Regions from separate parts of the Providencia sp. PROV200 genome, predicted to be linked through region 2. Evidence: predicted binding sites of a transcription regulator. Region 2 holds the regulator's gene; the other holds the start of a gene.
What was found. The regulator LexA, encoded in region 2, represses DNA repair genes until DNA is damaged. The targets are predictions, from matches to a motif close to TNCTGTATGTACATACAGNA.
Positions count from the first base shown of each region.

Region 1: uvrA (excinuclease ABC subunit UvrA) is a predicted target of LexA. The motif match lies at 1,818-1,837, and genes of this name have one in related genera.

Region 1 is NZ_CP096307.1:630,677-634,224, forward strand. Features, by position in the region: gene uvrA (excinuclease ABC subunit UvrA) at 1-1,756, opposite strand, end outside; gene M1E86_RS02700 (single-stranded DNA-binding protein) at 2,333-2,854, shown strand; gene M1E86_RS02705 (helix-turn-helix domain-containing protein) at 3,139-3,546, opposite strand.
Region 2 is NZ_CP096307.1:469,605-473,152, forward strand. Features, by position in the region: gene plsB (glycerol-3-phosphate 1-O-acyltransferase PlsB) at 1-590, opposite strand, end outside; gene M1E86_RS02075 (diacylglycerol kinase) at 717-1,091, shown strand; gene lexA (transcriptional repressor LexA) at 1,227-1,844, shown strand; gene zur (zinc uptake transcriptional repressor Zur) at 2,002-2,517, opposite strand; gene M1E86_RS02090 (fimbrial protein) at 3,469-3,548, shown strand, end outside.

The DNA.
Region 1 (3,548 bases), 160 kb from region 2:
AATCTGGGTTTGCGACAATATCTTCCAGTGTTCCTTGGGCAACAATCTGCCCGCCATGCACCCCAGCACCGGGTCCGATATCAATCACATGGTCTGCGGCGCGGATCGCGTCTTCGTCATGTTCAACGACGATCACGGTATTTCCTAGATCACGAAGATGGATTAATGTTTCAAGTAAGCGGTCATTATCCCGTTGGTGTAAGCCAATTGAAGGTTCGTCAAGAACATACATCACTCCCACTAAACCCGCCCCAATTTGGCTGGCTAAACGAATGCGTTGTGCTTCACCACCAGACAAGGTGTCAGCAGAACGTGAAAGTGTCAGATAATTAAGCCCAACATTGACGAGAAATTTCAGGCGATCGCCAATTTCTTTTAAAACTTTTTCTGCGATTTGAGCGCGCTGACCTGTGAGTTTTAGGTTCTGGAAAAATTCCATTGCGTGGCCAATGCTGTAATCTGCGATTTCAGGCAATGTCGTATTTTCAACAAATACAAAGCGCGCTTCTTTACGTAAGCGAGTCCCATGGCAAGAAACACATGGGCGGTTGCTGATATATTTCGCTAATTCTTCACGGACAGCCGTTGATTCTGTTTCTTTATAACGGCGTTCCATATTATTGAGCACGCCTTCAAAAGGGTGTCGGCGCACGGTGATGTCACCACGATCATTACGGTATTTAAACTCAATCGCTTCTTTGCCTGAGCCGTATAAAATAATTTTTTGAATAGCAGGGCTTAAGGTGTCGTAAGGCGCTTCCACATCAAATTTATAATGCTCAGCTAATGACATCAGCATCTGAAAATAGTAAAAATTACGGCGATCCCAACCCCGAATTGCACCACCCGCGAGTGAGATTTCAGTATTTTGAATGACTCTTTCGGGGTCAAAAAACTGCTGAACACCTAAGCCATCACAGCTCGGACAGGCGCCTGCAGGGTTGTTAAAAGAAAATAGGCGAGGTTCAAGTTCCACCATACTGTAGCCGCAAACGGAACAGGCAAAATTAGCAGAAAAAACCAGTTCTTCTGAATTGGCGTCATCCATATCTGCAACAATTGCGGTACCGCCAGACAGTTCTAATGCAGTTTCAAAGGATTCAGCTAAACGCTGAGCGATATCCTCACGAATTTTAAAACGATCGACAATCACTTCAATGGTATGTTTTTTCTGTAATTCGAGCTTTGGCGGGTCGGATAGATCGCAAACTTCCCCATCAATTCGGGCACGGATATAGCCTTGGCTGGCTAAGTTATCGAGTAACTTAACGTGCTCCCCTTTACGTTCTTTAACGACAGGCGCAAGTAGCATCATTCGGCGATCGGTGGGCTGAGCCAGAACATTATCGACCATCTGGCTAACAGTTTGAGCCGCAAGAGGTATGTCGTGATCAGGGCAGCGAGGTTCACCAACACGTGCAAATAATAACCGCAGATAGTCATGAATTTCTGTGATGGTTCCGACTGTCGAACGTGGGTTATGTGAAGTGGATTTTTGTTCAATCGAAATCGCAGGGGATAACCCTTCAATATGATCGACATCCGGTTTCTCCATTAAAGAAAGAAACTGGCGAGCATAAGCAGATAAAGATTCAACATAACGGCGCTGACCCTCTGCATACAGGGTATCAAAAGCTAAAGATGACTTCCCTGAACCAGATAACCCAGTAATAACAATGAGTTTGTCGCGAGGGATGATGAGATTGATGTTTTTCAGATTATGCGTGCGTGCGCCGCGGACTTCGATATTATCCATTTACCACTTCCCGGATGATTTGATATTGAACAATCGCAAGGGACTATTATCACATATTTATGGCTGAATGGATATACAGTATTTCCTATTCGTCATATTTCAAACCGTGGCGTTGTTGGCTGCTCTCAGTTACGCAGGTCACATACTTTTGTATGCTCCCTACGATATCTTCGCTTGCCGCCTAGCCACAATTTGAACTATTTAGAATAGGTTCTGCTTGTCATATTTCAAACCGTGGCGGTGTTGGCTGCTCTCAGTTACGCAAGTCACATACTTTTGTATGCTCCCTACGATATCTTCGCTTGCCGCCTAGCCACTGTTTGAACTATTTAGAGTAAGATTTTAATGGTGAAACAAAAAAACAGAAAAACAGCGATCTGAATTTATCGAAAAGATAGATGCGGTGTGCATTATTTTGTGTCTATACTGATAAAAGCACTATGAAATTTCACTAAAAGCTGGAAAGCGTTTCGCAAATTAACAAGCTCAATTTCAATTATTGGTGCAAATCAGCTCTGTCGTGGTAAACTTCACGGCTAATCCAGAGATTAAAATTCAATGCATCAGGAGTAATAAATGGCCAGCAGAGGCGTAAATAAAGTAATTCTTATCGGTAACCTAGGACAAGATCCAGAAATCCGTTATATGCCTAACGGCGGAGCTGTGGCAAACCTGACTCTGGCAACTTCTGAAAGTTGGCGTGACAAGCAAACCGGTGAGATGCGTGAAAAAACCGAATGGCACCGCGTGGTTATTTTTGGCAAACTTGCTGAAGTCGCTGGTGAATACCTGAAGAAAGGTTCACAAGTCTATATCGAAGGTTCTCTGCAAACACGTAAATGGCAAGACCAAAGTGGTCAAGACCGTTATACGACAGAAGTTGTTGTGAATATCGGTGGCTCAATGCAAATGTTAGGTGGCCGTGGTGGTGATGCATCTTCACAAGGTCAGGGTGGCCAAGGTGGTTGGGGTCAACCTCAGCAGCCACAAGCAGCACAGCAATTTAGTGGCGGCGGAGCCCCTGCAGCACGTTCATCAGCGCCTGCTCCACAAACCAATGAACCACCAATGGACTTCGATGACGATATTCCGTTCTAATTGATTTACTAATTAGAATACATAAATAAAATAAAGGCTTCTTTGTGGAGCCTTTATTGTTTAATAAACAATAAAATTAAAATTATATATCCAGAAAATTATTTTTTTTATTAATATGGTAAACTAAATATAAAACTAAAACCTTAAGGGTTTATTAATTTTAAATTAAGAGTTTCTTAAATGAATGGAAAATAAAAAAAGCCCCAGTAATTAACTTACATAGGGCTTTGTACTGGTCGCGTTATTAAAAAAGGAAATATAAATTTTATTTTCATATTAGCGTATCAAGCTACTTTAGGTTCCAGTAGTAATGGGTCATTTTGACTTTCACCGGACAGTCGGTAGATTGACGGTGACGTACCTAAATAAGCTCTAAATCGCTTCGCAAAAGATTGCTGGGAGTCAAATTGGTATTTTAATGCAATATCAATAACCTGGAGTTCAGTGGAGCATAGGTCTTTTGCGGCTTCACAGATCCTCCTTCGGCGAATATATTCACCTAAAGGCATACCAACGACTTTTCTAAATACTCTTTGTAAATGCCATTTTGTATATCCTGATTTTAGTGCGATATCATCAAGTAATAGACGACTGGTTAAGTTCATTTCAATCCAAACTAATATTTCATTAACAACTGTAGATTGAAATTCTGTGTATTTCCCATTGCAGGGAACAGGGATTTCTTTATACATAA
Region 2 (3,548 bases):
CGCGCGACACGAGCGAGTTTGTTGGCAATGATGGTATCTGTACCGTGGTCTTGCGCCATTTTCCCAATTGAGACAATCGGAGATAAACGCACGAAGCTGTCACGCCCTAACCATAAAACGGCAAAGAATTTTTGGATACCGTTTAACAGCTTCAGTGGCGGTGCTGGAGTATGGCCTTCACGCCCAGGTGAACGCCCAAACATCACGGATGCAGGTAGCATTTGAATATCTAGATTTGGATTGTTTTTGTGCAAATCTAAATAAGCATGGAATGTTTTTACTGAATCTTTACGTGGATTCGGTGAATAATAGCGAAAAACACGTGGACCATCATCGATAAAAACGTAAGCCGGAAGCTTCGTTCCATTGATATCATTGTCGACTAGCGGGTCTGGCAGACCGATAGCTAAGCATTGATGCCGTAGCGTGAGGAGGTCAGACTTCGAATGATAAGGTAATACGTACAGAGTTGGCCTGTTGACATCAAGCTGCAACTCAGTGACGGGATCCGAAGGAATTAGTTTACTTTTTACCAATAATTTAAGTGGCAAATTCAACGTGTTGTAATATATTTTACGCCATAGTGACATAAATGATTATAGCCTCTTGTTAACAATGCTGCGCAATCATACCAGAAATACCTGGTTAGATCTGTTACTGACAATTCACTTTGACCGTAAAAATCGATTATTGTTTGTATTTTTTAAGGAATAAATATGGCGAGTCAAGTTAAGGGCTTCACGCGAGTGATTAAAGCTGCGGGGTATTCCCTTAAAGGTTTGAAGGCAGCTTGGGTTAATGAGGCCGCATTTAGGCAGGAATCCGTTGCGGCAATTATCGCAATTTTTATCGCATTTTATTTAGATATCAGTTACATAGATAGAATCCTGTTAGTAAGCTCAGTTGTGCTGGTGGCAATAGTCGAATTATTGAATAGCGCGGTAGAGGCTGTGGTTGATCGTATTGGTAGTGAATATCATGAGCTTTCAGGGAGAGCTAAAGATATTGGTTCTGCTGCGGTATTTGTGAGTATCGGTTTAGCTTTGTTCATTTGGGCGCTGGTATTATGGCAACGCTATTTCACTGGTTAAGGTGTTTGGTTACTTCATCGGGAAAAAGAGAGTAAATCGATAACAAATGCTTAAATTGAGCGATTTAACTGTTCCAAATCTTCATTTACCTGTATATACTCACAGCTTGACTGTATAAACAAACAGGGGAACGGAATGAAAGCACTGACGGCTCGACAACAGCAGGTTTACGATCTGGTGCGAGATCACATTTCGCAGACAGGTATGCCACCTACACGTGCTGAGATAGCAGCAAGCCTTGGTTTTCGTTCGCCTAATGCGGCAGAAGAACATTTAAAGGCCTTAGCACGCAAAGGGGTTATTGAAATTGTTTCAGGCGCATCCCGAGGTATTCGTCTGCTTCTTGAAGAAGAAACCGAAGATCAGGGGTTACCTCTGATTGGGCGTGTTGCCGCTGGCGAACCATTATTAGCGCAGGAACATATTGAGAGCCACTATCAAGTTGACCCTGAGCTGTTTAAACCACATGCAGATTTTTTATTGCGTGTGAACGGGATGTCCATGAAAGATATTGGTATTATGGATGGCGATTTATTAGCTGTGCATAAAACGCAAAATGTACACAACGGGCAAGTGGTTGTCGCTCGTATCGAAGATGAAGTTACGGTTAAACGTTTTAAGCAACAGGGTAACCGCGTTGAGTTAATAGCAGAAAACCCAGAATTCGAACCTATTGTTGTTGATTTACGCCAGCAAAACTTCACTATTGAAGGTTTAGCTGTTGGGGTTATCCGTAACAGTGATTGGTATTAATTTCCGTGAGTAGCCAAGCGTCATGGTAGGTTACACTCAGGAATGACTACGGCAGGCAGATTTCATTACTTTATTTTGAGGTCTGCCTGTTTTATTTCCTGTCTTATATTTTTTCTCTTCTCTCTGTATTCATCAAACTCTTTAGCAATACAGCAATTTATTTCTTTTTTGCTGTTATAGGTTGTTCGTGGTTATGATGACAATGCTCGTGATCTTGGCAGCTATTCACTTCGTCACAACTCTTACACAAGCCATGGTTTTCCACCACGGTATGTCTTAAGCGGAATTGGTGTTCGTCGGCTAAATTAATAATGGCAGCTTCTATTGTTGTACAGTCACTTTCCGTTACGCTTCCACAATGGTCGCAAATCAACATAACAGAAATATGGCTTGGGTTATCAAAATGATGGCAGACGACATAGCTGTTTGTTGATTCAATTTTATGGATAAAACCTTGCTCCATTAAAAACTCAAGGCCACGATAAACCGTAGGGGGTTTAGCTTGAGGTTCAATTTCACGTAGCAGGTCGAGTAAATCATAAGCGCTGATTGCACCATGTTGCTGTGCTATCAGGCGCAATACCGTTTCTCTTTGTGGTGTCAATCTGACGCCTCTTGACTGGCAAATATGTTCAGCCATCGCAAGAACTTTTTTTTCACTCATCTTTTCCATTTTACTGACCCACCCGTTGAAAAATGCAAATGTTTACTGTTCACAAGTTTATCACAGTTTCTTGAACTATAGAGAATCAAGAAATGAAAGCATTGCCATCAAAAAATTTTAACCTTGCTAAGTATTTTTTTGATTAATAAAGAAAGCAAATGAGGGTAATGAAAAATATAAAAAAGGATATTTAAAATTAAATAGGGAAATAGAAACAAATATTAAACAAATACATGATAAAAGCGTAACGCATTGCGAACAATTAATTGAAATATTATGTTTCAATTTGATGTAATTTCAATTAAGACTTATCTTAACCTTAATTTTTAATATTCTTTTTGTTGCTATTTTTCCTGTCTTTTTAGATGCTTGCTGTGATTTTTTCGTAACATTTAGTTTTAAATTCCGTTTTTGTATTTATTTATAGATTTAAATTTCGATATAAAACTATCTGTAATTTGACGTATTTTGAGATATTTGTAAGTGAGGAATGAGGTTTTTATATAAGTTTTTCTAAGTAATATATTTGAAATGTATATTTTGATGCTATTTTAATTTTATATTTTTCGCCTTATAGCTTTGATGTTATTTTATTCTGCATTAACTCTAATTATGTGTTCGTTTTGACAATAAATATCGAATATGTAGAATTGATATCAGAAAGTATCGGAAGGCATGTGTAAAAAGTCATTTTCTATTTCTATATCAATTTTGGCAAATTACCCCTTATGGGAATAATTAATATTGAATAGAAAATAAAGAATTAAAAATTTTAGGTATTTTAAAAATTATAGATGAAAAGGATCTTATTTATATATTCACCTCTAATCTGAATGAAATTAATGATGTTGGATGACGGAAAAATTTCACTGTTAAGTAATCAAAAAAATAAAATTGACTCCTTATCAATAAAAATCAGAAAAGAGGTAGCTACTTCCTACTCATTTAAAGGAAATGTTTATGAAACTGAATAAATTAGCGTTAACTCTGGCTTTAGGTTTAGGTGTTGGTATTTCTGGTGTTGCAGTGGCTGAAGATCC